One region of the Silanimonas algicola genome, then DNA from elsewhere that is predicted to be linked to it. Evidence: predicted binding sites of a transcription regulator. Region 1 holds the regulator's gene; the other holds the start of a gene.

The links. Region 1 encodes FliA, which starts transcription of late flagellar genes. Its sites were predicted from a motif close to TAAAGTTTNNCNNNCNNNGGCCGATAA; they were not measured.
Region 2: the regulator FliA is predicted to act here: its motif matches at 2,281-2,307, upstream of ACYVAK_RS11015 (flagellin).

Annotation. Positions count from the first base shown of each region.
Region 1 is NZ_BAAHAS010000003.1:62,911-77,140, reverse strand. Features, by position in the region: gene flhA (flagellar biosynthesis protein FlhA) at 1-1,723, shown strand, start outside; gene flhF (flagellar biosynthesis protein FlhF) at 1,771-3,312, shown strand; gene ACYVAK_RS10515 (MinD/ParA family protein) at 3,302-4,141, shown strand; gene ACYVAK_RS10510 (RNA polymerase sigma factor FliA) at 4,138-4,890, shown strand; gene cheY (chemotaxis response regulator CheY) at 4,985-5,377, shown strand; gene ACYVAK_RS10500 (protein phosphatase CheZ) at 5,374-5,991, shown strand; gene ACYVAK_RS10495 (chemotaxis protein CheA) at 6,004-7,656, shown strand; gene ACYVAK_RS10490 (flagellar motor protein) at 7,660-8,400, shown strand; gene motD (flagellar motor protein MotD) at 8,412-9,371, shown strand; gene ACYVAK_RS10480 (ParA family protein) at 9,371-10,156, shown strand; gene ACYVAK_RS10475 (chemotaxis protein CheW) at 10,153-11,277, shown strand; gene ACYVAK_RS10470 (STAS domain-containing protein) at 11,348-11,617, shown strand; gene ACYVAK_RS10465 (response regulator) at 11,646-12,011, shown strand; gene ACYVAK_RS10460 (chemotaxis protein CheA) at 12,078-14,114, shown strand; gene ACYVAK_RS10455 (methyl-accepting chemotaxis protein) at 14,151-14,230, shown strand, end outside.
Region 2 is NZ_BAAHAS010000003.1:178,442-192,671, forward strand. Features, by position in the region: gene flgK (flagellar hook-associated protein FlgK) at 1-1,022, shown strand, start outside; gene flgL (flagellar hook-associated protein FlgL) at 1,035-2,255, shown strand; gene ACYVAK_RS11015 (flagellin) at 2,406-3,611, shown strand; gene ACYVAK_RS11020 (flagellin) at 3,748-4,953, shown strand; gene ACYVAK_RS11025 (flagellin) at 5,235-6,446, shown strand; gene fliD (flagellar filament capping protein FliD) at 6,536-7,864, shown strand; gene fliS (flagellar export chaperone FliS) at 7,870-8,253, shown strand; gene ACYVAK_RS11040 (hypothetical protein) at 8,258-8,548, shown strand; gene ACYVAK_RS11045 (PilZ domain-containing protein) at 8,541-9,080, shown strand; gene ACYVAK_RS11050 (tetratricopeptide repeat protein) at 9,141-11,486, shown strand; gene ACYVAK_RS11055 (class I SAM-dependent methyltransferase) at 11,464-12,546, opposite strand; gene ACYVAK_RS11060 (DegT/DnrJ/EryC1/StrS family aminotransferase) at 12,669-13,925, shown strand; gene ACYVAK_RS11065 (WbqC family protein) at 13,916-14,230, shown strand, end outside.

The DNA of each region.
Region 1 (14,230 bases):
CGGCATCATCGTCTTCGCCATCCTGACGATCATCAACTTCATCGTCATCACCAAGGGCTCGACCCGCGTCTCGGAAGTGGCGGCCCGCTTCACCCTCGACGCCTTGCCCGGCAAGCAGATGGCGATCGACGCCGACCTGAACGCCGGCATCCTCACCCGCGAGGAGGCGAAGCTGCGCCGCGAGGAAGTGCGCGAGGAGGCGGACTTCTACGGCTCGATGGACGGTGCCGGCAAGTTCATCCGTGGCGACGCCATCGCCGGCATCCTCATCCTGTTCATCAACATCCTCGGCGGCTTCGCGATCGGCGTGATGCAGCACGGCCTGTCGGCCGGCGACGCCGCCGAGACCTACATCCTGCTGGCCATCGGCGACGGCCTCGTCGCCCAGCTGCCGGCCCTGCTGGTGTCGACCGCGGTGGCGGTGATCGTGACGCGCGTCTCGCGCTCGCAGGACATGGGCAACGCCATGTTCGGCCAGGTGTTCGGCCAGTACCGCGCGCTCGCGGTGACGGCCGTGATCATCGGCCTCGTCGGGCTGGTGCCGGGCATGCCCAACGTCGCCTTTTTGACGTTCGCGGCGGGCTTGGGCTACCTCGCGTGGGTGCTCTACCAGCGCGAGCAGGCCGAGCAGGCCCGGTTGGCCGACGCCGAAGCACGCAAGCTGATGGCCGCGCAGACGCCGGGCGGCGCGCCGGCCGAATTGAGCTGGGATGAAGTGCGCCCGGTCGATGCGCTGGGCCTCGAGGTCGGTTTCCGCCTGATCCCGCTCGTCGACAAGGCGCAGGGCGGTGACCTGATGGCGCGCATCAAGGCGATCCGCCGCAAGCAGACGCAGGACCTCGGCTTCCTCGTGCCGGCGGTGCACATCCGCGACAACCTCGACCTGCCGCCGAACCAGTACCGCGTGGTCATCCACGGGGTGCCGGTGGCCGGCGGCGAGGTCTACCCCGACCGCGACATGGCCCTGAACCCCGGGCAGGTGTTCGGGGAGATCCAGGGCATCGCCGGGCGCGACCCGGCCTTCGGGCTCGATTCGGTCTGGATCCAGCCGGCGCAGCGCGCGCAGGCCGAATCGCTGGGCTACACCGTGGTCGATCCGGCCACCGTCATCGCCACGCATCTGTCGCACCTCGTGCGCGAGCACGCGGCCGAGCTGCTCGGCCACGAGGAGGCGCAGGCGTTGCTCGACACCCTGAAGAAGGCGGCGCCCAAGCTGGTCGAGGACCTCACGCCCAAGACCCTGCCGCTGGCGGTCGTGGTGCGCGTGCTGCAGAACCTGCTGGCCGAGAAGGTGCCGGTGCGGCAGATCCGCCAGATCGCCGAAGCCCTGATCGAACACGGCGCCAGCACCAGCGATCCCGCGGCGCTCACCGCCGCGGTGCGCAACGCGCTGGGCCGCTTCATCGTGCAGGAGATCAACGGCATGAACCCCGAGTTGCCGGTGTACACGCTGGCGCCGCCTCTGGAACGCATCTTGCAGGACTCGGTGAACGGGAACACCGCGGCGCTCGAACCAAACCTGGCCGAGCGCCTGCACCAGAGCCTCGCCGACTGCGTGCAGCGGCAGGAGGCCCGCGGCGAACCCTCGGTGCTGCTGGTGCCGGGCGGGGTGCGCGGGGTGCTCTCGCGGATGTTCCGGCACGGGGTGCCGTCGCTGCAGGTGCTGGCCTACAGCGAGATCCCCGAAGACAAGCGGCTGAAGCTGGTCGGTTCGATCGGTTGAGGCCTTGAGACAACGGTTGCGGTCAGCAGGATTCGGAGAGAGCCACCATGAAGATCAAGCGCTTCGTTGCCCCGGACATGAGGACGGTGCTGCGCATGGTCCGCGAGGAGCAGGGGGCCGACGCGGTCATCCTTTCGAACCGCCCCGTGCCCGGCGGAATCGAGGTGGTGGCCGCGACCGACTACGACGAGCAGCTGGCGCAGGACGCGCTGAAGTCGCTGCTGCCGCAGAAGCCCGCCACCGCGCTCGACCAGTCGCGCGAGGCCGACATCGGCCTGCCCGCCCAGCTCGCCGGCGCCCTGCGCGCCGCCGCGCCGCCGCCCGCGCTGGATGAGCGCCCGGCCCTGATCCCCGAGGCGCTGGTCAAGGCCATCGCCGCCAAGGCCGCCGCGTCCGAGGCGACCGCTCCGGTCGCGTCCGGCAAGCGCGCCGACTTCTCGGCCTTCCTCGCCGAAGCGAAGGAGCGCATCGCCCGCACCACCTCGTCCGAGGCGCCGGCACCCGAGGCCGCCCGCCCGGCGCCGGTTCCGAGCCCGGCGCGTGCGCCGGCCGCGTCCTTCATGGACCCCGAGCCCGCCGTCGCACCGTCCTCGGCCGCGCTCGACGCCCAGGCCCGCGCGACCGATCGCGAGGCCGAAGCCGTGGCCCGCCGTTCGGCGCCGCGCGCCGTGCGCATCTCGCCGTGGGACGAAGACCCGAGCCTGCTGCAGGTCCGCGCGGAGTTGGTGGAAATGCGCGAGATGATGGAGCGCGAGATGCAGCGCATGACCGGCGAGCGCCTGCGCGGCAGCCCGGCGCGCGCCTTCGCCCTCGACGCTCTCGCCAGCTACGGTTGCGAGGACGCGCTGGCCCGCGAGGTCGCCGCCAAGATCCCGGCCGAGGCCGACCCGGCCCGCGCCCGCGGGCTGATGCTGGGACAGCTGGCCCACCTGCTGCCGGTGGCGCACTTCGACCCCCTGCGCACGCCCGGCGTGGTGGCCCTCGTCGGCCCGACCGGTGCCGGCAAGACCACGACGCTGGCCAAGTTGGCCGCCCGCTATGCCGCCGAGCACGGCCCCCGCGACGTCGCCCTGATCACCACCGACACCCAGCGCCCCGGGGGGCGCGAGCAGCTGCACGCCTACGGCCGCCAGTTCGGCCTCACCGTGGTCGAAGCCGGCAGCGAGGAGGCCCTGCACGAGGCCCTGCATCGCCTGCGCGACTACCCCCTCGTCCTGGTCGACACCGCCGGTCACGGCCAGCGCGACCGGGCGATGGTCGGGCAGCTGAACTGGTTGCGTCATGCCGGCAAGGTGCGGACGATGCTGGTCATGCCCGCCAACGCCCACAGCGCCGACCTGGATGAAGTCATCCGCCGCTTCGGGTTCGTCGCGCCCGAGGCCGCCATCCTCACCAAGCTCGACGAGACCGGCCGCCTCGGCGCCGCGCTCTCGGTGCTGGTGCGCCACCAGCTGCCTTTGGCCTACACCACCGACGGGCAGCACGTGCCCGACGACCTCGCCACCGCGGAAGCCAGCCGCCTCGTGCTGAAGCTGGAGGAACTGCGCCGCGCCGGCGACCGCCCGGCGGAGGACGCCGATGCCGCCTGAGGCCGCGCCGGCCCCGGTCCGCGTCCTCGCCGTCGCCAGCGGCAAGGGCGGCGTGGGCAAGACCAACGTCTCGGTGAACCTCGCCACCGCGCTGGCCGCGATGGGGGAGAACGTCATGCTGCTCGACGCCGACTTCGGCCTCGCCAACGTCGACGTGCTGCTCGGCCTCACGCCCAAGCAGACCCTGGCGGACGTCGTCGCCGGCCGCGCCACGCTGGCCGAGGTGATCCTGCCGGGGCCGCGCGGGCTGAAGATCGTGCCCTCGTCCTCGGGCAAGCGGCACATGGCGGAAATGACGCCGCAGCAGCATGCCGGGATCGTGCAGGCGGTCTCCACCTTCGACGGCCCGCTCGACACCCTCATCGTCGACACCGCCGCCGGCATCAATGACGCCGTGCTGACCTTCTGCCAGGCCGCCCAGGAGGTGCTGGTGGTGGTCTGCGACGAGCCTGCCTCCATCACCGACGCCTACGCGCTGGTGAAGGTGCTGTGCCGCGAGCGCGCCATCCAGCGCGTGCATGTCATCGCCAACATGGTGCGCAGCCCCGTCGAGGGCCGCGCCCTCTACGACAAGCTGGCCCGCGTGGTGGAGAAGTTCCTGCCCGAAGCCTCGCTGGCCTACCTCGGCGCCATCCCGCAGGACGACGCCCTGCGCCGGGCCGTGCAGAAGCAGAAGCCCGTGGTCGAGGCCTTTCCGTCGGCCCAGGCCTCGGCCGCCTTCCGCGAACTCGCCACCCGCATCCACCGATGGTCGCGGGCCACCACGCCGCGAGGACATATCGAGTTCTTCGTCGAGCGTATGCTGGAGGCCGGAGGTGCCCGCGCATGATCGCTCCCGCCGCCCAGTACCGAGCCGTGCAGCGCAGCGCCTCCGTCGAGGTGGTCGAGCGGCATGCCGACCTGGTGCGGCGCATCGCCCACCACCTGGCCGCGCGCCTGCCCGCCAGCGTCGAGGTCGATGACCTCGTGCAGGCCGGCATGCTCGGCCTGATCGAGGCGGCCCGGAACTTCGACAGCGACCAGGGCGCCAGCTTCGAGACCTACGCCTCCATCCGCATCCGCGGGGCGATGATCGACGAGATCCGCAAGGGCGACTGGACGCCGCGTTCGGTGCACCGCCGCACCCGCCAGGCCGCCGAAGCCACCCGGCAGATCGAACAGGCCACCGGACGGGCCGCCACCGGCGCCGAGATCGCCCAGGCCCTTGGCCTCGCGCCCGAGGAGTACGCCCGCCTGCTCGAGGACGCGGTCTCCGGCCAGGTGCTGAGCCTCGACTCCCATATCGACGACCACGGCGAGCCCAACGTCGCCGCCGGGGCCGCCTATTCCCCGGAGCGCCGGCTGCAGGCCGCTGAATTCCGCCAAGCCCTCGCCGAGGCGATCGGCCAGTTGCCCGATCGCGAGCAGCTGGTGCTGTCCCTCTATTACGAGCAGGAGATGAACCTCCGCGAGGTCGGTGCCGTGCTCGGCGTCTCGGAATCGCGGGTCTGCCAGATCCACGGCCAGGCCATGCTGCGCCTGCGCAGCCGTTTAGGAGCGTTCGGTTCTGCCGATAACGACACGGAGGACGTCGGCTAGCCCGGACTACACTCGCCCGGCCGCCGGCTGGGCGACCCCTGCGAAGGGGCGACCCACCGCACCGACTCCGTACTTTTCCTTCCGAGGCACCGCTGTGAACAAGAACATGCGCATCCTGGTCGTGGACGACTTCTCGACGATGCGACGCATCGTCAAGAACCTGCTCGCCGACCTGGGCTTCACCAACACCGCCGAAGCCGAGGACGGCGGCGCGGCGTTCACCCAGCTCAAGCAAGGCGGGTTCGACTTCGTCGTCACCGACTGGAACATGCCCGGCGTCACCGGCATCGAGCTGCTGAAGATGATCCGCGCCGACGAGAAGCTGAAGACGCTGCCCGTGCTGATGGTCACCGCCGAATCGAAGCGCGAGCAGATCATCGAGGCCGCGCAGGCCGGGGTGAACGGCTACATCATCAAGCCCTTTACCGCGGCCACGCTGAAGGAGAAGCTCGACAAGATCTTCGAACGCCTGGGCAGCGCCGCATGACCGACCCGGCGCGCAACGCGGAAATCACCGCCCACCTGCGCGCCGCGCTGGCCGCGATCAGCCACGCCGACGAGGCCAGCCTTAAGGCGGAACTGGGCGCCATCGTCCAGTGGCAGGAGCAGCCCCTGATGCAGGGGCTGGCCAAGCTGAGCCAGAGCCTTGGCGAAGCGCTCGGCGAACTCCCCGCGGTCGACGCCGCGGTGGGCGAACTGCCCGACGCCTGCGCCCGCCTCGACCACGTAGTGGCGATGACCGAGCAGGCCACCAACCGCACCCTCGACCTCGTCGAGGATTCGCAGAAGCTGATGGAGAAGCTGCTGGTCCCGAGCGCCGACCACGAGGCCCTGCTGCGCGAGCTGCGCAGCAACCTGTCCGAGATGGCGCTGGCGCAGAGCTACCAGGACCTCACCGGGCAGATCATCAAGAAGGTCGCGGGCATCGTCCGCGGCGTGCACGACCAGCTCACCGCGATGGGCCTGCCGCCCACCGGCCCCGGGGCCCGCCGCAAGGACGAGGACCCGCTCGCCGGTGCTGGCCCGGCAATTGCAGGGGTGGACAAGCCGGCGACGTCGCAGAGCGACGCCGACGATCTGCTGTCCGACCTCGGCCTCTAGGGGAGTGCTTCCATGTCCGCTGTTTCGCCCGACATTGCCGCCGATTTCCTCGTCGAAGCCGGCGAGATCCTCGAGCGCCTCGGCGAACAGCTGGTGCAGCTCGAGCAGGCCGCCGACGACAAGGGCCTGCTGAACGCCGTCTTCCGCGGCTTCCACACCATCAAGGGCGGCGCCGGCTTCCTCGGCCTGGTGCCGATGGTCGAGCTTTGCCACGCGCTCGAGGACGCCTTCGACAAGGCTCGCGAAGGCAAGATCCTGCTCGACGACGACGCCTTCGATTACGCCCAGCGCTGCCACGACACGCTGTCGGTGCAGATGGCGGCGCTCGGCGCCGGCCAGCCGCTCGAGCCCGCCGACCCGGACCTGATCGCGGCCATCAAGGCCTGGGCGTCCGGCCAAGCCACGACGAAGCCGGCGAAGACCGCCGCGCCGAAGGCCGTCGCCAAGCCCAGTGCCAAGGCCGCCGGCCCGGCCAAGACGGGCGGCGACACCGAACAGACCGTCCGCGTCGACACCAAGCGGCTGGACGCCATCGTCAACCTCACCGGCGAGCTGGTGCTCGCGCGCAACCGCCTCAAGGTGCTGCGCGACAAGCTCAAGGACGAGGACCTGCACCGCGCCGTCACCGCGCTCGACCATGCCACCGCGCGTCTGCAGGGCTCGGTGATGCGCACCCGCATGCAGCCGGTCAGCCGCGTGTTCCAGCGCTTCCCGAAGATGGCCCGGGACGTCGCGCGCCAGCTCGACAAGCAGGTGGAACTCACCCTCGAGGGGGCCGAGACCGAACTCGACCGCAACCTCGTCGAGGCGCTGGCCGACCCGCTGGTGCACCTCGTCCGCAACGCCATCGACCACGGCATCGAGCGGCCGTCCGTCCGCGAGGCCGCCGGCAAGAACCCGATGGGCCAGGTGTTCCTCTCCGCGCGCCAGGAGGGCGACGCCGTCGCCATCGAGATCCGCGACGACGGCGGCGGCATGGACCCGGAGAAACTCCGCGCCAAGGCCGTCGAGAAGGGCCTCCTCACGCCCGAAGCGGCTGCCCGCCTCGGCGCCGAGGAGTGCTTCCAGCTCATCTTCATGCCCGGCTTCTCCACCAAGGTGGAGGTCACCGACATCTCCGGCCGCGGCGTCGGCATGGACGTGGTGCAGAGCAAGATCCGCGAGCTCTCCGGCCAGATCCAGATCCAGTCCGAGCTCGGCCAGGGCTCGCGCTTCACCATCAAGGTGCCGCTGACGCTGGCCATCCTGCCGACGCTGCTGGTGCGCGTCGCCGACACCTCGTACGCCCTGCCGCTGGGCCGCGTCGTCGAGGTGCTGCCGATGCCGCAGCGCAAGCCCGACTACGTCGACGGCCAGCCCGTGCTCGACCTGCGCTCCACGACCCTGCCGCTGGTCTGGCTGCGCGCCTGGCTGCGCGTTCCGCCCTGCGAGAACGGCGAAGTCATCGTCGTCCTGCAAACGGGCGACTTCCGCTACGGCCTCGTCGTCGACCAGGTGCGCGGCCGCGAGGAAGTCGTCATCAAGGCCTTGCCGAAGCGCGTTCGCGGCCTGCCGGGCTACGCCGGCGCCACCCTGATCGGCGACGGTTCGCTGGCGCTCATCCTCGACGTCGATGGCATCCAGCGCAGCGTCAGCAGCGGCAACAGCCGGCTCAAGCGGGCCTGACCGATGGACATCCTGAGCCTCGCCGGCCTCGTCCTGGCGCTGGTCGCCATCGTCGGCGGCAGCGTCGCCAAGGGCGCGGGGCTGTCGGCGCTGTGGAATTTCGCGGCCTTCCTGATCGTCATCGTCGGCACGCTCGGCGCGGTGCTGCTGCAGAGCGGCCTGCCCACCTTCAAGCGCGCCATGGCGATCGCACGCTGGATCGTCCAGCCACCGCCGGACAATCGCAGGAAGCTGATCGCCCAGATCGTCGATTGGGCCGGCACGGCGCGCAAGCAGGGCCTGCTGGGCCTCGAGGCGCAGGTCGCCCGCCAGCCGGACAAGTACATCGCGAAGGGGTTGCAGATGCTCGTCGATGGCGTTGAGCCGGAGACCATCCGGCACATGCTCGAGATCGAGATCGCCGCCGAGGAGCACGCCGACATGCAGGCCGCGAAAGTGTTCGAAGCCGCCGGTGTCTACGCGCCGACGCTGGGCATCGTCGGTGCCGTGCTCGGCCTGATGGCGGTGATGAAGAACCTCGCCGATCCGTCCAAGCTCGGCGCCGGCATCGCCGCCGCGTTCACCGCCACCATCTATGGCATCGCCTCGGCGAACTGCCTGTTCCTGCCGGCGGCGAACAAACTGAAGTCGATCATCCGCCGCCGTGCCGGCGACCGTGAGCTGGTGCTGGAGGGCCTCGTCTCGATCGCCCACGGCGAGAACCCGCGCAACATCGAGGCCCGCCTCGGCGGCTTCCTGCACTGAGCCCGCGGCGCATGGCACGCCACCGGCACCATGAGGAGCACGTCAATCACGAGGCCTGGGCCATCCCCTACGGCGACCTGATCACGCTGTTGCTCGCCTTCTTCGTCGTGATGTACGCGATCTCGACGCTCAACGAGGGCAAGTACCGGGTGATGTCCGATTCGCTCAACGCCGCTTTCGATGGCGTGCCGCGCAGCATCGCCCCGATCCAGATCGGCCAGCCCACCGAAGCGTCGAGCATCGCGCCGCCGCAGCCCTTCGAGAACGACCCCGGCTCGCCCAGCGTGGTGAACCTCAGCGAGCGCGTCCGCGCCGACGCCGTGATCACCCCGATCGAGCTGCTCCAGCTCGAGCAGCAGCAGGCGCAGGCCGATGCGCAGCTGGACGCCATCCAGCGGCAGGTCGAGCGCGCGCTGGGCCCGATGATCATGTCGGACCAGGTTACCGTCACCCGCGAGGGCCTCTGGCTGGAAGTGAACATCCGCAGCGACGTGCTGTTCGCCAGCGGCTCGGCGGCGCTGTCGGCGCCCGCGCGCCAGGCCATCGACCAGCTGGCCACCGTGCTGCGCGAGCTCCCGAACGAACTCCGCGTGGAGGGCCATACCGATGACCAGCCCATCGCCAGCGCCCTGTACCCGTCCAATTGGGAGCTGTCCGGTGCGCGCGCGGCCAGCGTCATCCGCCTGCTCGAGGGTCGCGGTGTCGATCCGCGGCGGATGGCGGCGATCGGTTTCGGCGAGAAGCGGCCGATCGCCGACAACCGCACGGCGGCCGGGCGCTCGACCAACCGGCGCGTGATGCTGGTGATCCTCGCCACCTCGCCGCGCAACCAGCCCGCCCTCGACGCCCGGCCGCGGGATCAAGTTTCGCCGCCGCCGGCCGTTGAAGCCGGTGCGGTCACGCCGACCGAGGCCGCGCGTCCGCCGGCCCCGGTGTCGGTGCCGCAGGCGCTTTCCGAGGATGTTCCCTGATGCAGGTGTGGGCGATCGCCAACCAGAAAGGCGGCGTGGGCAAGACCACGACGACGTTGCTGCTCGGACGGCTGCTGGCCGCCCGCGGGCAGCGCGTGCTGCTGGCCGACCTCGACCCGCATGCCTCGCTGACACGCGCCTTCGGCATCCCCACGGACCCGCCACCCCCCGGCACGCTCGATCTCTTCGAGTCGCCGCCGAAGGCCGTCGCCGAGGTGTCGTGCGCCACGCCCATCGCGAAGCTGCGCCTGCTGCCCGCGCAGGCCGGCATGGCCACCCTGGAACGCCGCTCGGCCACCGCGCCGGGCCTCGGCCTCGCCCTCGGCCAGGGCCTCGCCGCGGCCGCACGCGACTACGACTACGCCTTGCTCGACTGTCCGCCCACGCTCGGCCTGCTGATGGTCAATGCGCTGGCGGCCGCCGACCAGCTGGTGGTGCCCACCCAGACCGAACCGCTCAGCGTGCACGGCATGGAGGGCATGCTGAAGACCGCGACGATGATCGAGCGCTCGCGCAAGCGCCCGCTGCCGGCACGCATCCTGCCGACGCTGTTCGACCGCCGCACCCGCGCCTGCACCGAAACCCTGGACCTTCTCCGCGAGCAGCACCCCGATCGCACCTGGGTGCAGGCCGTGCCGTTGGACACCCGCCTTCGCAATGCGGCCGAGCTCACCCAGGCCGAGCTGTCGCACGAGGTCACGCAGAGCCGCGGCTACGACGCCTACCAGCGCGCCCTCGCCTGGTTGTTGCGCGAGACGCCCCAGCCGCAGGAGCCGCCGGCATGAGCGGCGGCCTCGTCGACGACTACCTGTCGCAGCTGCTGGGCGCCGCCGCCGCCGGAACGATGGCGGGCGACCCCGCGCCGCCGGCCTCGCCGCCATCGGCCGTCGCCCCGGCCGCGCCGCCGCCCGAGGCCGTGGCGCCAACGCCGCCGGCCGTCGAGGCGGCCCACCCCACTCCTGCCGTCGCCCCGGAGCCTGCCGTGACCGTGTCCACCCCGCCGCCGGCCAATCCCGACGAAATCACCGAAGACGAGTTCGAGGCCCTGCTCGACGCGCTGCACGGCAGCGCGCCGCCCGGTGCCGTCTCACCGGCTCCGCCGCCCATGACCGCGGCCGCGCCGGCGCCCACGGCGCCGGCCAAGCCCGATGAGATCACCGAGGACGAGTTCGAAGCCCTGCTCGATGCGCTGCACGGCGGCGCCCCGCCCGGGGCCGTCGCACCGGCGCCGCTGCCCACGACCGCGACGGCCGCGCCGGCGGCCGGTAGCGACGAGATCACCGAGGACGAGTTCGAAGCCCTGCTCGACGCCCTGCACGGCGGCAAGCCGCCCGGTGCCGTCGCCTCGGCTGCGAATATCGCCGTGGCGGCCGCCCGGGCCACGGCGGCCCCGTCGCCCGCCCAGGCGGCGGAGTCCGAGCCCGGCGATGCCGCCTCGGCCGACGACGGCGTCGACGACTGGCGGGGGCAGGAGCGCCGCGCCAGCCGCCGCAGTTCGCGCTGGCTGCGTTTGCGCGTCCACGGGCAGGACTACGGCGTGGAACTCCTCAAGGTGCAGGAGGTGCTTCTGCCGGTCGGGGTTCTCCCCATGCGCGACACCGATCCTGCCCTGCTTGGGGTCATGAACCTGCGCGGGGTGGTGGTGCCCGTCCTCGACCTCGGCGCCTGGCTCGGACTTGAAGAAGTGGAGGACTCCGCACAGACCCGCTATGTCGTGCTGGAGCAGAATGGCGACTGCCTCGCGTTGAAGGTCAGCGCCGTCCTCGACGTCCACGCCATCGCGGACGGCGAGGTCGAGCCGGCCGAGAACACGCTGGCCGCCCCGGGCAGCGCGATGCTGCGCGGTGTGACACGATTGAATTCACAACCTGTGATACTCCTCGACGCGGTGGGGCTGCTAGGCTGAACGCAGACTCGTCGCCCGCAGCGGCGAGGCGGGGGTGTTCCGTGGGCCGTCTTGGACGTCGAGGGGAAACATGCCGACCGTAGCGTTGGGTCCCGAATGGGGCATCGAAGCCAGCGAAGGCCTCAAGGCCGCGCTGTCCGCGCATCTCGACGCCGCCGACGAGGTGGTCCTCGCTGCGGGCGAAGCCGGGCGCGTCCACAGCGCCTCGATCCAGGTCCTCGCCGCTTTCGTCCGAACCCGTCGCGAGGCGGGCCGCGTGACGCGCATCGCGCCGTGTGCCGCCGCCGTGCGCGATGCCGCGGTTTCCCTCGGTCTGGCCGCCGAACTCGGCCTCGCCTGAACTCCATCGAATCAATGAGGACTGCCCCATGACTGCGCACATCCTGGTCGTCGACGACTCGGCTTCGATGCGACAAATGGTCGCCTTCACCCTGACGGGTGCGGGCTTCACCGTCACCGAGGCCGAAGACGGCGTCGTCGCGCTCAGCAAGGCGAAAGGGGCCAAGTTCAACGCGGTGGTGACCGACGTGAACATGCCGAACATGGATGGCATCACGCTCATCAAGCACCTGCGCGAGCTGCCGGACTACAAGTTCACGCCGATGCTGATGCTCACCACCGAGGCCGGCGCCGACAAGAAGGCGGAAGGCAAGGCGGCCGGCGCGACGGGCTGGCTGGTCAAGCCGTTCAACCCCGACCAGCTGGTCGCGACGGTCAAGAAAGTGCTCGGCTGACGGCGCCGCCGGCGGCCTGCCGGCGCGTCACCCAATGTTTCGCGGTTGGCACCCCGGGGTTCTTCGATGAGCAACGATCTCAAGCGATTCCACGCCACCTTCTTCGAGGAGAGCCGCGAAGGCCTCGAGATCATGGAGGCTGGCCTGCTCGACCTCGAGGGCGGCCGCGGCAGCGCCGACACCATCAACGCGGTGTTCCGCGCGGCGCACTCCATCAAGGGCGGTTCCGCGACCTTCGGCTTCACCAAGGTGGCCGAACTCACCCACGTGCTGGAGACGCTGCTCGACGAGCTGCGCGCCGGCAAGCGTCCACTGACCACCGACGCGATGGACGCCCTGTTGGCCTCGGTCGACGTGCTGCGTGGCCTGCTCAAGGCCGCGGAGCAGGGCGTTCCGCCCGCCGACGATGGCGCCGGCATCGTCGCCCAGCTCAATGCGGTCCTGACCGGCAAGGCGACGATCGCCGTCGGCGCGGGTGCCAAGCCGGCCGCGGCGGCCGCCAAGCCGAAGGCGCCGGACCGGTTCGTCATCGCCTTCGCGCCGAAGCCCTCGATGTACATGAGCGGCAACGACCCGCTCCGCATCATCCGCGAGCTCGCCGAACTCGGCGAGATGAAGGTCGAGTGCGACCTCTCCGGGCTGCCGGCCTTCGGCGACCTCGACCCCACCCAGAGCTACCTGAAGTGGACGCTGACCCTCCCGGGCTCGGCGTCCGAGGCGGTCATCCGCGACGCGTTCTCCTGGGTGGAGGACGAGTGCGATCTCTCGATCAACGGCGACGGCGCGGCCGCCACCGCGGTGCCGGCGGCTCCCGTCGAGCAGCCGCCCGCCGCCGCCGCGCCGGCCCCCGCGCCCGTCGAGGCGCCGGTCGCCGCCGCGATCCCGATCGCCGGCGGCCCCGCGCCCGCCGCGGCCGGCGGTGCGTCGAACGAGGACGCGTCGATCCGCGTGCAGGCCAGCAAGGTCGACATGCTGATCAACCTGGTGGGCGAGCTCGTCATCACCCAGGCGATGTTGAAGCAGGTGGGCACCGGCATCGAGGGCCCGCTCGCGGAGCGCCTGCTGGCCGGCCTCGAGACCCTCGAACGCAACACCCGCGACCTGCAGGAAGCGGTCATCAGCGTGCGCATGCTGCCGGTCGACGCGGTGTTCAAGCGCTTCCCGCGCCTCGTCCGCGACCTTGCGGGCCGTCTCGGCAAGCAGGTCACGCTCAAGACGTTCGGCGAGAGCACCGAGCTCGACAAGGGCCTGATCGAGAAGATCAGCGACCCGATGGTCCACCTCGTGCGCAACGCCATCGACCACGGCCTCGAGACCACCGAGGACCGCATCAAGGCGGGCAAGGACCCGGTCGGCACGATCACGCTGGCGGCGTCGCACCAGGGCGGCAACATCATCATCGAGGTCAGCGACGACGGCAAAGGCCTCAACCGCGATCGCATCCTCGCCAAGGCCCGCGAGAAGGGCATCCCGGTGCCCGACAACCCGAGCGATGCCGACGTCTGGAACCTCATCTTCGCCCCCGGCTTCTCCACCGCCGAGGCGGTCACCGACCTCTCCGGCCGCGGCGTCGGCATGGACGTGGTGCGGCGGAACATCCAGAGCCTCGGCGGCGAGACGGTGCTGGAGAGCGTCACCGGCAAAGGCACCAAGGTCACGATCAAGCTGCCGCTCACCCTCGCCATCCTCGACGGCATGACGGTCGGCGTCGGCGACGAGGTCTTCGTCCTGCCGCTCGGTTACGTCATCGAGTCGATGAAGCCCTCGGGCGAGAACGTCCGAACGGTCAATGCCGATGGGCGCGTGCTCAAGGTGCGTGGCGAGTACCTGCCGATGGTCCACCTCGGCAACCACTTCGGCATGGGTGGCGCGGAGCGGCCCGAGATCACGGTCATCGTCGAGGGCGACGGCCAGAAGCTCGCGATCGAGGTCGATGCGCTGATCGGCCAGCAGCAGGTCGTGGTGAAGAGCCTCGAGACGAACTACCGCCGCATCGACGGCATCTCCGGCGCCACGATCCTCGGCGACGGTCGTGTGGCCCTCATTCTCGACGTGCCGGGCCTGGTGCGCGGGCGGGCGAATGCGCCCAGCAAGGCGGCCTGACTCCGGCCGATTCCAACGTCCGCAGGGGAGCAGCAGATGCGTTCGATCGCGGCACGCACCACCCTCGCCATCGGTATCCTCGCGGTCCTCGCGTTCGGGCTGGCCGCCTGGCTGAT
Region 2 (14,230 bases), 120 kb from region 1:
CCGGGCGCGCCGAACTCGGCCGCATCGCCGCGACGCTGGCCGAGATCGTCAATGGCCAGAGCGCCGCCGGCCTCGATCTGAACGGCAACGTCGGCACCGATTTCTTCGCCCTCGCCGCCCCCATCCCGCTGGCGAACCGCAACAACACCGGCACGGCCACGCTGGCCGTCGACATCGCCGATGTCGGCGCGCTGGACGGCGTGCCGCTGGAGTTCCGTTTCGACGGCGCGAACTGGAGCGCGCGCCGCGGCGACACCGGGGCGCCCGTGGCCTTGGCCGGCCTCGGCACCGTGGCCAGCCCCTTCGTCGTCAACGGCATCGAGGTGGTGGTCTCGGGCGCCGCCGCGGCAAACGACCGCTTCCTGATCGAACCGACGAGCAACGCCGCGCGCGACATCGCCGTGGCGGTCAACGACCCGAACCGCATCGCCGCGGCCAGCCGCATCCGGCCCAGCGCCGACCTGACCAACCTGGGGCAGGGCCGCGTGGTCTCGCTGGCGGTGCTCGACCCGGCCAATGCGGCGCTGACCACGCCGGCGACGATCCAGTTCCTGACGCCCACGACCTTCAGCCTCAACGGCGGCCCGGCCCAGGCCTACACGCCAGGCGCCAACATCGATGCCAACGGCTGGCGCCTCGTCCTCGATGGCGTGCCTCGGGCTGGCGACACCTTCCGGGTGGGTGCGAACGTCTCGAACTCCAGCGACAACACCAATATGCGCGCTTGGGCGCAGCTGGACGACGCCCGCGTCCTTGGCGGTGGCGCCAATTCGCTCAATGACGCGCTCGTCGCCCAGACCACGCGCATCGGTTCGGCCGCGCGCGAGAGCAGCTTCTCGCTGGACAGCCAGAAGGCCATCGACGAGGCCCTGGTGCAGCAGCGCGAGTCGCTCTCGGGCGTGAACCTCGACGAGGAGGCCGCCGACCTGCTGCGCTTCCAGCAGGCCTACCAGGCCGCGGCGCAGGTGATCAGCATCGCGGACACCATCTTCCAGACCTTCCTCCAGGCCGTGCGGCGCTGACGGAGCACAGCCATGACCACCCGGATCTCCAGTAACTCGCTCTACGAGGCCAACGTCGCCCAGCTGCTGCGCCGGCAGGTCGACCTGATCGCCACCCAGAACCAGATCGCCAGCGGCCGGCGGGTGAACACCGCGGCCGACGACCCCCTCGCCGCCGGTGCGGCGACGGCGATCGACCGGTCGCTGGCGGAGCTCGAGCGCTTCGAGCTCAACGCCAACGTGCTGGGCAACCGCCTCAACCTCCAGGAAAGCAACCTCACCGAAGCCGGCGAGCTGTTGCAGCGCGTCCGCGAGCTGAGCATCCAGGCGGCGAACGCGCCGCTTTCGGCCAGCGACCGGGTGACCATCGCCCGCGAGATCCGGCAGATCCGCGATGGCCTGCTCGGCATCGCCAACGGCACGGATGCGGCCGGTCGATACCTCTTCGGCGGGGCGCAGGACGACCGCCCCCCCTTCGTCGATGCCACCACCGGGGTGAGCTACGTGGGCGACCAGGTGCAGCGGCGCGTCGACGTCGCGCCGGCGCTTGCCCTGGCCGATGCCGAGCCGGGCAGCGAGGTCTGGATGCGCATCCCCACCGGCGACGGGCGGGTGGCCGTGAGCGCGGCGGCGACCAACACCGGCACCGGCCTGCTCGGCACGTTCGGCGTGGTCGACGCCGCCGCCTGGGCCGTGAATGGCAGCGCCGGCTACCGCGTGGCCTTCACCTCGCCGACCACCTACGAGATCCAGGACGCCGGTGGCGCGCCGCTGGTGCCGCCCCAGACCGGCACCTACGCCCCGGGCGACACCCTGAGCTTCGAAGGCCTGCAACTCCGCCTCAACGGCGAGCCGGCCACCGGCGACGTGTTCACCGTCGGCCCTTCCGGCCGCCAGGACATCTTCGGTACCCTCGACGCGCTGGCCGATAGCCTCGAAGCCCCGGCCACGACGGTCACCGAGCGGGTGAGGCAGCAGAACGCGATCTTCGTGGCCTTGGCCAATGTCTCGGCCGCGCAGGATCATTTCGTCGACAAGCGGGCCGCGGGCGGTGCCCGCCTGGCGGGCATCGACGAGGCCGGCGCGCTGCGCGAGGCCACGTCGGTCACCCTCAAGACGACGCTCTCCGACCTGCGGGACGTGAACATCGCCGAGGCCGCCAGCCGCCTCGCCCAGCAGAGCACCGCCCTCGACGCGGCCCAGCTCAGCTTCCAGCGCGTGGCCAGCCTCTCCCTGTTCAATTATTTGCGCTGATCCACAAATCGCAGTCTCCGGGGCCTAAAGCTCCGGCCGGTAGCGCCGTTACTGCATACAGCAGCGGGAGTACCGGGCCACGGCCCCCCACCGCGGCCCCGGACAGCTCGGCGCTGGACCGGCACACCATCCGACCCGGAGACCAAGTCCATGAGCATCATCAACACCAACACGATTTCGCTGAACGCCCAGCGCAATCTGCAGTCGAACTCGGCCTCGCTGGCGACGACGATCCAGCGCCTGTCCTCGGGCCTGCGCATCAACAGCGCCCGCGACGACGCCGCCGGCCTGGCGATCTCGGAGCGCTTCAGCACCCAGATCCGCGGCCTGAACGTGGCCGTGCGCAACGCCAACGACGGCATTTCGCTGGCGCAGACGGCGGAAGGCGCCCTCGGCGAGATCGGCACGAACCTGCAGCGCATCCGCGAACTCGCGGTGCAGTCGGCCAATGCCACCAACTCGTCATCGGACCGTACGGCCCTGAACGCCGAAGTGAGCCAGCTGGTCGACGAAATCGACCGCGTGGCCAAGCAGGCGGAGTTCAACGGCACCAAGCTGCTGGACGGCAGCTTCCTGGGCCAGCTGTTCCAGGTCGGCGCCAACGCCGGCCAGGCCATTGCCATCCAGAGTACGGCGGATGCTCAGGCAGCTAGCCTCGGCGGTGCCAATTTCGACAGCATCTCGATCGCTACGGCGGTGTCCGGTACGATCGCCGCGGCCGGCACCATTACCGGCATCACCGTCACGGATAGTTTGAACAACACCGTCAATATTGACGATGTCGAGTTTGCGGCAACGGATGACGCGGCGGCCATCACCGCGAAGATCGCGGCGGCGATCAATGCCAAGATCGGCGAGACGGGCCTGTTCGCGGAAGCCGACGGCGTTGGTTTGACGCTGACCTCGGTGCGCGAAGCGGTGGACGGTGACGGCGACTTCCAGGGTTATGTCGTCAATCTCGGCACCGCTTCGTCTGGTTCCGGCGCGACGGTCGCGACAGCGCCCACGACGGCCAACACCACGGCTGCTACCGGCAGCCCGGCTTTCCTGGACACGCTCGATATCTCGACGGTGTTGGGTGCCGGCCAGGCCCTCGCGATCATCGACAAGTCGCTGACCACGGTGAACTCGGCCCGCGCCGACCTCGGTGCGGTGCAGAACCGCTTCCAGTCGGTGGTGGCGAACCTGAACACGAGCGCCGAGAACCTGACCGCATCCCGCAGCCGCATCCGCGACGCGGACTACGCGAAGGAAACGGCCGAGCTGACCCGCACGCAGATCCTGCAGCAGGCCGGCACGGCGATGCTGGCCCAGGCCAACCAGATCCCGCAGAACGTCCTGTCCCTGCTGCGGTAACGGTAACCGATCCGGACGCCGGCCTCGCGCCGACGCCCTGATCCGCAATGCCCGGAGGCGGGCCCAAGCCTGGGCCCGCCTTTCGTTTGCCTGGAATCAGGAACGTGCCCGGGTGACGGGCGCCCAAGGGAGTGCCATGAGCATCATCAACACCAACACGATTTCGCTGAACGCCCAGCGCAATCTGCAGTCGAACTCGGCCTCGCTGGCGACGACGATCCAGCGCCTGTCCTCGGGCCTGCGCATCAACAGCGCCCGCGACGACGCCGCCGGCCTGGCGATCTCGGAGCGCTTCAGCACCCAGATCCGCGGCCTGAACGTGGCCGTGCGCAACGCCAATGACGGCGTGTCGCTGGCGCAGACGGCGGAAGGCGCCCTCGGCGAGGTCGGCACCAACTTGCAGCGCATCCGCGAGCTGGCCGTGCAGTCGGCGAACGCCACCAACTCGTCATCGGACCGTACCGCCCTGAACGCCGAAGTGAGCCAGCTGGTCGACGAAATCGACCGCGTGGCCAAGCAGGCGGAGTTCAACGGCACCAAGCTGCTGGACGGCAGCTTCCTGGGCCAGCTGTTCCAGGTCGGCGCCAACGCCGGCCAGGCCATCAGCATCAGCAAGACCGCCGACGCCCAGGCCGCCAGCCTCGGCGGTGCCGTCTTCGCCAGCGACCGGGTGGTGAATGCGGTGGATGATTTCTTCGTCGCCGCGACGGGCGCAGGAACGATCACGGGCTTGAGCGTGACGGACACCCTCGGTAACGTCGTCGCCATCGACGATGTCGATGTCGACGTGGGTGACATGGCCCGGGACGTCGTCGCGAAAATCGCGGCCGCCTTCAATGCCAAGATCGGTGAAACCGGCCTTTTCGCGTCCACCGAGGATAACGATCTGATCTTCACGTCGGTTCGAGAGTCACGTGATGGTGACGGTGATCCGGCGGATTACGTGGTGAACCTCGGCGCGGCTTATTCCTCGGGGGGTATCTCTTCCCCGGGCGGGACCTCGACCATCGCCTCCGGGGCGGCGCTTGCTTTCCTCGATGATCTGGACATCTCGACGGTGGTGGGCGCCGGCCAGGCCCTGTCGATCATCGATCGCGCATTGACGACGGTGAACGGTGCCCGCGCCGACCTCGGTGCGGTGCAGAACCGCTTCCAGTCGGTGGTGGCGAACCTGAACACGAGTGCCGAGAACCTGACCGCCTCCCGCAGCCGGATCCGCGACGCCGACTACGCGAAGGAAACGGCCGAGCTGACCCGCACGCAGATCCTGCAGCAGGCCGGCACGGCGATGCTGGCCCAGGCCAACCAGATCCCGCAGAACGTGCTCTCGCTGCTGCGGTAACGGGAATGGGCGGGGGCACCGCCGCCAGAACCGGGAAAAAGCGAAGGCCGGGGCGACCCGGCCTTCGTCTTTTCCGTTCGCGACGCGCTTGTGGCATGGGCCTTGCAACACGGGGGGTGGCCCGACGGAACACCGCCGGGCCGGCGGGCGCCGTCATCGGTCCGTCTGTTCGGCGAGCAGTGGCCGCTGTTGTCAGGGCAGGGGGCGGACGGGTACGTCCTCCGCGACCCGTCCCCACCGGCTGCCGGACCCTTCCCAACGTCCATTGAGGATTCCCGGTCATGAGCATCATCAATACGAACACGATTTCGCTGAATGCCCAGCGGAATCTGCAGACCAACAGCGCGTCGCTCGCGACGACCATCCAGCGCCTCAGCTCGGGCCTGCGCATCAACAGCGCCCGCGACGACGCCGCCGGCCTGGCGATCTCCGAGCGCTTCACCACCCAGATCCGTGGCCTGAACCAGGCCGCCCGCAACGCCAACGACGGTATCTCGCTGGCCCAGGTGGCCGAAGGCGCCCTCGGCGAGGTCGGCAACAACCTCCAGCGCATCCGCGAGTTGGCGGTGCAGTCGGCCAACGCGACCAACAGCCAGAGCGACCGCGACGCGCTGAACGCCGAAGTGCAGCAGCTCATCGACGAGGTCGACCGCGTGGCCAAGCAGGCCGAGTTCAACGGCACGAAGCTGCTGGACGGCTCGTTCACGGCGCAGCTGTTCCAGGTCGGCGCCAACGCCGGGCAGGCCATCGCCATCACCGAGACCGCCGACACCCGCGCCGAGAGCCTCGGCGGCGCGGTGTTCGACACCTTCACCGGAACCACGGTGGCGAGCGGAACGGCGAATGCGGCCGCGACCATCACGGGCATCACCGTCACCGACAGCCTGAACAATGTGGTGGCGATCGATGACGTCGAAATCCGGATCGGCGACACCGCTAGCACCGTGGTCGGTCGCATCGCCGCCGCGATCAATGCCCGCATCGGCGAGACCGGCCTGTATGCCGAGGTCGCGGCCAACGGCGTCGACATCACGTTCTCGTCGGTTCGTCAGTCCGTCAATGCCAGCGGTGCCTTCGCCGGCTACGCGGTGACCTACGGAACGCCGAGCACCACGTCAGGCATCACCCTCGGAACCCCGCCGTCGGCGAACACGGCGGCGCCGGCCGGCAATCCGGCCTACCTCGACACGCTGGACATCTCCACCGTCGTGGGCGCCGGCCGCGCGCTGTCGATCGTCGATCTGTCGCTGACGACCGTGAACGGCGGGCGAGCCGACCTCGGTGCCATCCAGAACCGCTTCAGCTCGGTGATCGCCAACCTGACGACGAATTCCGAGAACCTGACGGCGTCCCGCAGCCGCATCCGCGACGCAGACTACGCCCGCGAGACGGCGGAGCTGACCCGCACGCAGATCCTGCAGCAGGCCGGCACGGCGATGCTGGCCCAGGCGAACCAGATCCCGCAGAACGTCCTCACCCTGCTGCGGGGCTGAACCGGCGCGCACTGGCGGCCTTGGCCCCGGCGGCGTAGCTTCAGCCCCCGGGGTCGCGGCCGATATCCAGCAGAGTCAAGGAGTTCGCCATGGGTTCGATTTCCAGTCCCGGCATCGGGTCCGGCATCAACGTCAACCAGCTGGTCTCCCAGCTGGTGGCGGCCGAGCGCGCGCCGCAGGAGCAGCGCATCGCGCGCCGGGAAACCGACGCCCGATCCGACCTCGCGGCGTTCAACCAGATCCGGACGGCCTTGGCCAGCCTGCGTACCGCGGCCAACGCCTTGGACGGCACCAATGGCGTGGCCGGTAGGAAGGCCAATGTGCAGGCGGATGCGGGGTTCACCGCGTCGGCCACCGGCACCGCGGCCCTCGGTCGCTACAGCATCGAGGTCGAATCGCTGGCCACGGCGCAGAAGCGCCAGAGCGGTCCGGTCGCCTCGGGCGCCAACCTCGGCACCGGCACGCTGAGTTTCACCGTCGACGGCGAGACCTACAACGTCACCCTCGGCGCCACCAACACCATCACCGAGCTGCGCGACGCCATCAACACGGCGACGGGCGGCAAGGGCTTGTCGGCCACCGTGGTCAACGGCGATGCGGGCAGCGTGCTGGTGCTCAATGCCGCCAAGGCGGGCACCGCCGGCGCCATCACCATCAACGCCACCGGGGCGATCGCCACGTTCGCCAACGGCCTTGCGGTCACCACGCCGGCGGCGAATGCCGTGGTCAAGGTCGATGGCGTCACGCGTACCGCCGACAGCAACCGCCTGACCGACCTGATCGCCGGCGTCACCCTCGACCTGACCAAGGCGCAGGACAACAGCACCTTCACCCTCGACATCGTCGCCGACAACGCCAACGTCCGCGCCGCGCTGCAGACGTTCGTCGGCAGCTACAACGCGGCGTTGACCCAGCTGCGCAATGCCAGCGCCTTCAATGCCGAGACCCGCACCGGCGGCCCGCTGGTCGGTGATGCCGCCGTCCGTGGCCTGCAGCAGCAGCTGCGTGGCGCGGTCGGCGATGCTTTCGCCGAGCTCAGCGCCCTCGGCGTGCGTAGCAGCAAGGATGGCTCGCTCAGCATCGACATCAGCAGGTTCGATGCCGCGCTCGCCGCCGACCCTGCGGCCGTCGAGCGACTGTTCGACAAGGAGCGCACCGGCAGCCTCGGCGCCGTGCTCTCGGCCCGCCTCGAGGGTGCCGTGGCGCCCAACACCGGCCTGCTCGACGCCCGCACGAAGGCACTCAACGATCGCCTGAAGGGACTCCAGAGCGACCGTGACCGACTCGACGTGCGCATCGCGCGCATCGAGGACAATTACCGGCGGCAGTTCACCGCGCTCGACGGCCTCGTCGCGCAGCTGCAGAGCACGTCGTCCTTTCTCACCCAGGAACTCGCGCGCCTCCCCGGCGCTGGTTGATCCCCATGAGCACCCGCAATCCCGCCGCCGCCTACCGCAGCACCGCCGTCGAAACCCGCGTGCACGAGGCCGACCCGCACCAGCTGATCGCCCTGATGCTCGAAGGCGCCATCCAGCGCCTGCGGATGGCCGAAGCCTGCATCGTTAGTGGTGATCTGACGCGCAAGGCGAAGGCCGCCTCGGAAGCCGGGGCCATCGTCGACTCGCTGTCCGGGTGCCTCGATTTCAGTCAAGGCGGCGACATCGCCGCTCGGCTCGAGGCGCTGTACGACTACGCCTCGCGACGCATCGTCGCGGCCAACGCGGCCAATGACGCGCAAGGCTTCGGCGAGGTGGCGGGCCTGCTCGACGACGTCTTCGCGGCATGGAAGCAGATCAAGCCGGCCTGAGCCGATGAGCGACTACGCGACCGCGCTTCAGGCCCTGCGCGACGCGCGCGACGCCCTCAATGCCGTCGACCTCCCGCGCGCCGAAGCCGCGCTCGTGGCGCACGACGAGGCGGTCCGTACCGCCTGTGCCGGTCCGACGCCCCTGGCGGCCAGCGAAATGGAAATGCTGGCCGCCGGGCAGCGCGAGTTGCTGCAGGCCTTGATCGAGGTGCAGTCGGGCGTCGCCCGCGAGCTGTCGGCCACCCGCAAGGGTGGGGCGGCGGCGCGCGCCTATCTGGGCAACGCCGGTGGATGAGGCCGCCGCCGATGCCCTGCTGTTCGACGGCGCGGTCGCCTGCGAACTGTCCGCGCGGGTGCGCATCGCGCCGGGCGCGCCGCCTGCCGGCAGCGTGGAGACCGCGGAGCGCCTGCTCCGCGACCTCGCGATGATGGAGGAGCGTCGTGGCGAGGCGGATGAAGCGGCACACCCCCCCGATCCGGCGCTCCGGCGACTCGAGGCCAAGCTCGACCTCACCCTCCAACTGCTGGCGCAGGCCCTGCCTGCGCTGGCACCGCCGCCCGCGCGCGCGGTGCGGCTCAGTGCCCGCGGATTGTGCATCGAGGCGTCCGAGGCCGACGCCGCGATCGCCGACGTGCCCGCGACTCTGGCCTGGCAGCCGGGGGATGGCTTGCCCCTGCTCGCCCACTTGCCCGTTCGTCGCGTTGCCCGCGAGGGCGCGCGCTCCTGGTGGGCGTTCGAACCGCTCGAGCCCGCCGTGGCCGATCTGCTTGAGCGCCATGTGTTCCGCCTGCATCGGCGTTGGCGGGCCGCGCAGCGGCGAAGCTGAGCCTGCTGCTGTCCGGCATGCCGCTTGCACGGCCCGGCTCTGGCACCCTGAGCGCTACCGATGATGCTGGCCGAGCCGATGTCTTCCACCGCATTGCCCGATACCCAGGCCGCCTCGGCCGAATTGGCGAAGGCCAATGCGGCCCACGAAGCCGGACGACTTGACGAGGCGCAGGCCGCCTACCTTGCCGCCTTGCAGGCGAATCCGTATTCCCCGGAGGCGGAACATGGCTTGGCGTGGCTGGCGGTCCAGCGTGGCGACTGGCGGTCCGCACTTCCCCGATTCAAGCGGGCGATCACGCTGCGCCCTTGGGAGCCCGAGTTCTGGATCAGCCAGATTGAAGCGCTGTTCCAGCTCGGCCAGGACGAAGCGGTGCATCGGATGCTCCATCGCGCCGGGCAGTCGGGCCTGCCTGCCGGGCGGTTGGCCGGGTTCGAGGCCCGCCTGCACGAGCGTCGCCTGGATGCGCTCGCCCGGCGCGTGAAGGCCAGTGGCCGGAGCCCCCAGAACGCCAGCCAGGCGCCGATGGCCGAGGTCATGGCCCTGCGCGAGCTCTTCCTGAAGCGTCGATTCAACGAGGCCTCGGCGACGGCGACGGACTTGGTTCGTCGGTATCCGCTTTGCGCGTTCGGATGGCGGGTGCTGGGCGCGAGCCAGTCCGCCTCGGGTTCGCAGGAGGCGAGCCTCGAGGCGCTGCGGATCGCCTGTGATCTCGACCCGGGAAGTGCCGATGTGCGGATGAACCTCGCCTTGGCACTTCACGAGCTGGGTCGGCTCGATGAGGCCGAAGCGGCCTATCGCGCAGTACTTGCCGCCCAGCCCTCCAACGTTCGCGCCCTCGTCAATATCGGCCTGCTGCTCAACGCACGTCATGACCCCGACGCGGAGACGATGTTGCGCGAAGCACGTCGCCTCGGCGCGAATGACCACCGGGTGGCGCTGCCGCTGGGCGGCTACCTCAGGGACCGCGAGAACTACGATGAAGCCGTGGGCCTGCTGGAGGAGGCGATCGCTGCAGACCCCCAAAACCCCACCGGCATCGCGGCGTTGTCGGTCTGCTATCTCGGGCTTGGCCGTCACGAAGAGGCCGCGTCCTTGTTCCGGCGACTCCGCGACGCGGGAGCGTCGCATCTCGGTGCACTCGACATCGCGCTGTTCGTCGGCTCCCACATCGCCGAGATCACCCCGGACGAGCTCTTTGCCTTGCACCGCCGGTACGGCGAGATGGTGGAAGCGTCGGTCGTACCCCATGTGTTCTGGGACAACGATCGCGATCCCGATCGCAAGCTTCGCGTCGGCTTCGTTTCCGGCGACCTTCGCCGGCATGCGATGGCAAGCTTCCTCATCCCCCTTTGGGAGAGCCTCGATCGCTCGCGCTTCGAAGTCTTCGCCTACTCCAATCACCGCACCAGCGATGAGGTCACGGCCCGCTTGCGCTCGCTGGCGGACGGCTGGTGCGACATCATCGGGATGAGCGACGAGACCGCCGCCAATCGCATTCGCCAAGACCGCATCGACGTGCTCGTCGATCTCTCGGGCCATACCGGGTTCAATCGTCTCGGGGTCTTCGCCTTCAAGCCTTCGCCAGTGCAGATCAGCTGGGCCGGGTATCCCGCGACGACGGGCCTGTCGCGAATGGATTACTACATGCTCGATACCGTCTACGCCCCGCCAGGGCGTCTGGATGAGCAGTTCGCCGAACGCCTGCTGCGTGTGCCGGCGAACTCGAGCTTCATGCCGGAGGCCGAATCACCTCCGGTCCATCCGCTGCCCTCCGGCAGCGGAGCGGCCTTCACCTTCGGTAGCTTCAACCGGATGAGCAAGGTGACGCCAGCGACACTCGATCTCTGGGGTCGACTGATGGCTGAAGTCCCCGAAAGCCGCCTGCTGATCGGTGCGATCGACCCGCCCAACGTCGAAAGAGTCCTCAAGCACCTGGGCGGCATCGGAATCGACCCGTCCCGCATCGAATTCATGCCGAGAACGGGCATGAAGCAATACTTGGATGCCCATTCGCGTGTCGACCTCCTGCTCGACACCTATCCGTACGCTGGAGGCACGACGACCTGCCATGCGCTTTGGATGGGCGTTCCCACGCTTACGCTTGCTGGCGAAACGCTTCCAAGCCGCACGGGCGTCGCGATCATGGGTCGCCTCGGCCTGTGGTCGTTTGTCGCAGAGAATCAGGACCAGTTCGTCGCCCTGGGTCGTGGGTGGGCCCACCTGTCTCGACGGACCGAACTCATGGCCCTGCGGGACACCTTGCGGGAAAGATTCCTCGCCTCCGATCTCGGGTCGCCGCGCCTCGCCATCGAGGGCTTCGAGGATGGCGTGCGCCAGACATGGCGGCGCTGGTGCCGAGGGGAGGCGCCGATACCCATGGTCATTCCGCCGAGGACCGCCTGACGAACAGCGCGGAGCCGGCGACGAACGCACAGTCATATCGCCCGGCCCAATCGGCGAGCAGCTCGTCCCCCGCCCGCCGCGGGCCGTCGCCGTAGGGCCAGACGTAGTCGTCGACAACCACCCATCCGCCCGCGACCACCAGCGGTGACCAGCCGACGACATCGGCCTTGGCGTGCGCGTAGGCGTGGTTGCCGTCGACGTGGAGAAGGGCGATACGGCCTGCATAGGCGGTTCGTCCAAACTCCGAAGTGAACACGTCCCCGGCGTGGATGTAACGCGTCCTGGCGTCCTCGGCAGGTAGGCGGATGTAGTTCAGCGAACCGTCCGCGTAGGGCAGGAGGCTCATGATGAACACTTCGAAGGCTTCCGCGGCGGACATCCGCGCCCCATCCACCAGGCCTTTCTCGTCGCCTTGCGGCAAGTTCTCCTCGGCCCAAGGGTCGACACAGAGAACGGGGCCCGTTCCTCGTAGCCGCGAGAGCTGGTGTAGGAGGACCGCCGATTTTCCCCACCATGAGCCGATCTCGACGATGTCGCCCTGGGGCACGTTCTCGAACACAGAGAACATCGCGCGGATCTTCTCGTGGTCGCACATCCCGGGCACGGACTCGACATGCTTGAAGATCGACGCCAGCGCATGGGGTGTGAAGGTGGACGCGTGTTCATCCCGGGCGCCCGGCAGCGGGAGTGGTCGACGGCACGCGTCCGCTGCGAACGCCTTCGCGTCCCTGTAGGGGGCCAGCTCGCGGTCGACCGGGGGCCCCCCGATCAGTCGCACCGCTGGACGGCGTCGCGCGATGATCTCCGCGACCACCTTCCAGGCCACGACGTTCGGGGTGAAGAGCCGGTCGACGTTCCAGTGGTCGATCGCCCCGATCAGTGCCTCCTCGAAACCGTCCTCCGTCACGAACGGCAACCGCTCCCAGGCCGGATAGAGCGGAGCCGCGGGATCGAATGCCAGCGAGGAAGAGCCGACGATCGATTCACCCTCGCCCAGCGCGCGCTTGGCGAACTCAATTGCCCGCGGCATGCCAGCCGGGAAGACCAGAACCCTGCCCATTCGTCGCCCCCGCTCATCCGCTATGCTGAAGCAAGCCTGCCGCTTTCGGCGGCCGCCTGGCAACAAATAGCTGGCACGCCATTTGCAAGCCCAAGGGTCAACCGACCTCGAGGATTGGCCAAGTGCCCACCGCGACGACCACGTTGAGGATAGCGACCAACACCCCGGCGGACGGCGAGCCGGTCCAGGCCACGGCCCCGAAACGCTTCCTGAGCCGCGCTGATCTCGCCCTGTCTGGGGCTCCCCCGGCGTTCGCCGAGCCGGTGCACGTCGGGCGTCCCAACATCGGGGATCGAGACGCCTTCCTGAAGCGGGTGGATGGCCTGCTCGACCGGCGATGGCTGACGAACAACGGCCCGCTGGTCGGTGAGCTCGAGCAGAAACTCGCGAACTACCTCGGCGTTCGCCACGTCGTGGTGATGTGCAATGGAACGATTGCCCTGGAAATCGCCATTCGCGCCCTGGGTCTCACCGGCGAAGTGATCGTCCCGTCCTATACCTTCATCGCCACCGCGCAGGCGTTGCAGTGGCAGCAGATCACGCCCGTTTTCGCGGACATCGATCCCTCGACGCACAACCTTGACCCGGAATCCGTCGAGCGCATGATCACCCCGAGGACGACGGGGATCATCGGCGTGCATCTCTGGGGGCGCGCGGCACCCGTCGACGAACTCGCCGAGATCGCGCGCCGACGAAAGCTCTCGCTGATGTTCGATGCGGCACATGCGTTCGGCGCCACATACCGCGGGCGGCGCGTCGGTGCATTCGGTCGAGCCGAGGTCTTCAGCTTCCATGCCACGAAGTTCTTCAATTGCTTCGAGGGTGGCGCTGTGACGACCAACGAGGACGATCTCGCGACGACCATGCGCTACATGCGGAATTTCGGCTTCGAGGCCTACGACAAGGCCGTCCATGTCGGGACGAACGGGAAAATGCCCGAGATCTGCGCGGCGATGGGATTGACGAACCTCGAGTCTCTCGACGCCGTCATCGAGGCGAACCGAGCCAACCTCGCCGCATACGAGGCGGCTTTCGATGGCATCGACGGAATCTCGTTGCTTCGCTACGACCCCAGGGAGGGCTGCAACTTCCAGTATGTCGTTGCGGAGGTCGAGCCCTCCTTCCCTGCGACGCGGGACGAGATCGTGGCCGCGTTGCATGCCGAGGGGATCCTGGTCCGAAAGTACTTCTGGCCAGGCTGCCACAACATGCAGCCTTTCCGTGATCTCTACCCCCATGCGGGTTTGCTTTTGCCCAACACCGAATCGGTGTCCGGCCGGGTGATCGTCATGCCGACGGGAACGGCCTTGCCGGAGGGCGCCATCGATGCCATCGCGGGGGTGCTTCGCGTCATGTCCAGGGAGCGGGCATGCGCGTAGGGATCATGCAGCCTTACTTTCTCCCTTATGTCGGCTACTTCCAGTTGATGGCGGCGGTCGATGTCTTCGTCGTTTACGACGACATCAAGTACACGAAGTCGGGATGGATCAACAGGAACCGCATCCTCGTCGATGGGCGCGAGGCCATGATCACCGTGCCGATCGCTCGTGGGAGCGACTCCCTCGACGTGAGGGATCGTCGTGTTTCCGACGCCTTCGACAGGCCCGGGTTGCTGCGGCGTATCGAAGCGGCCTACTCGCGATCGCCGGCTTTCGCGGAAGGGATGCGCCTGGCAAGGAAGGTC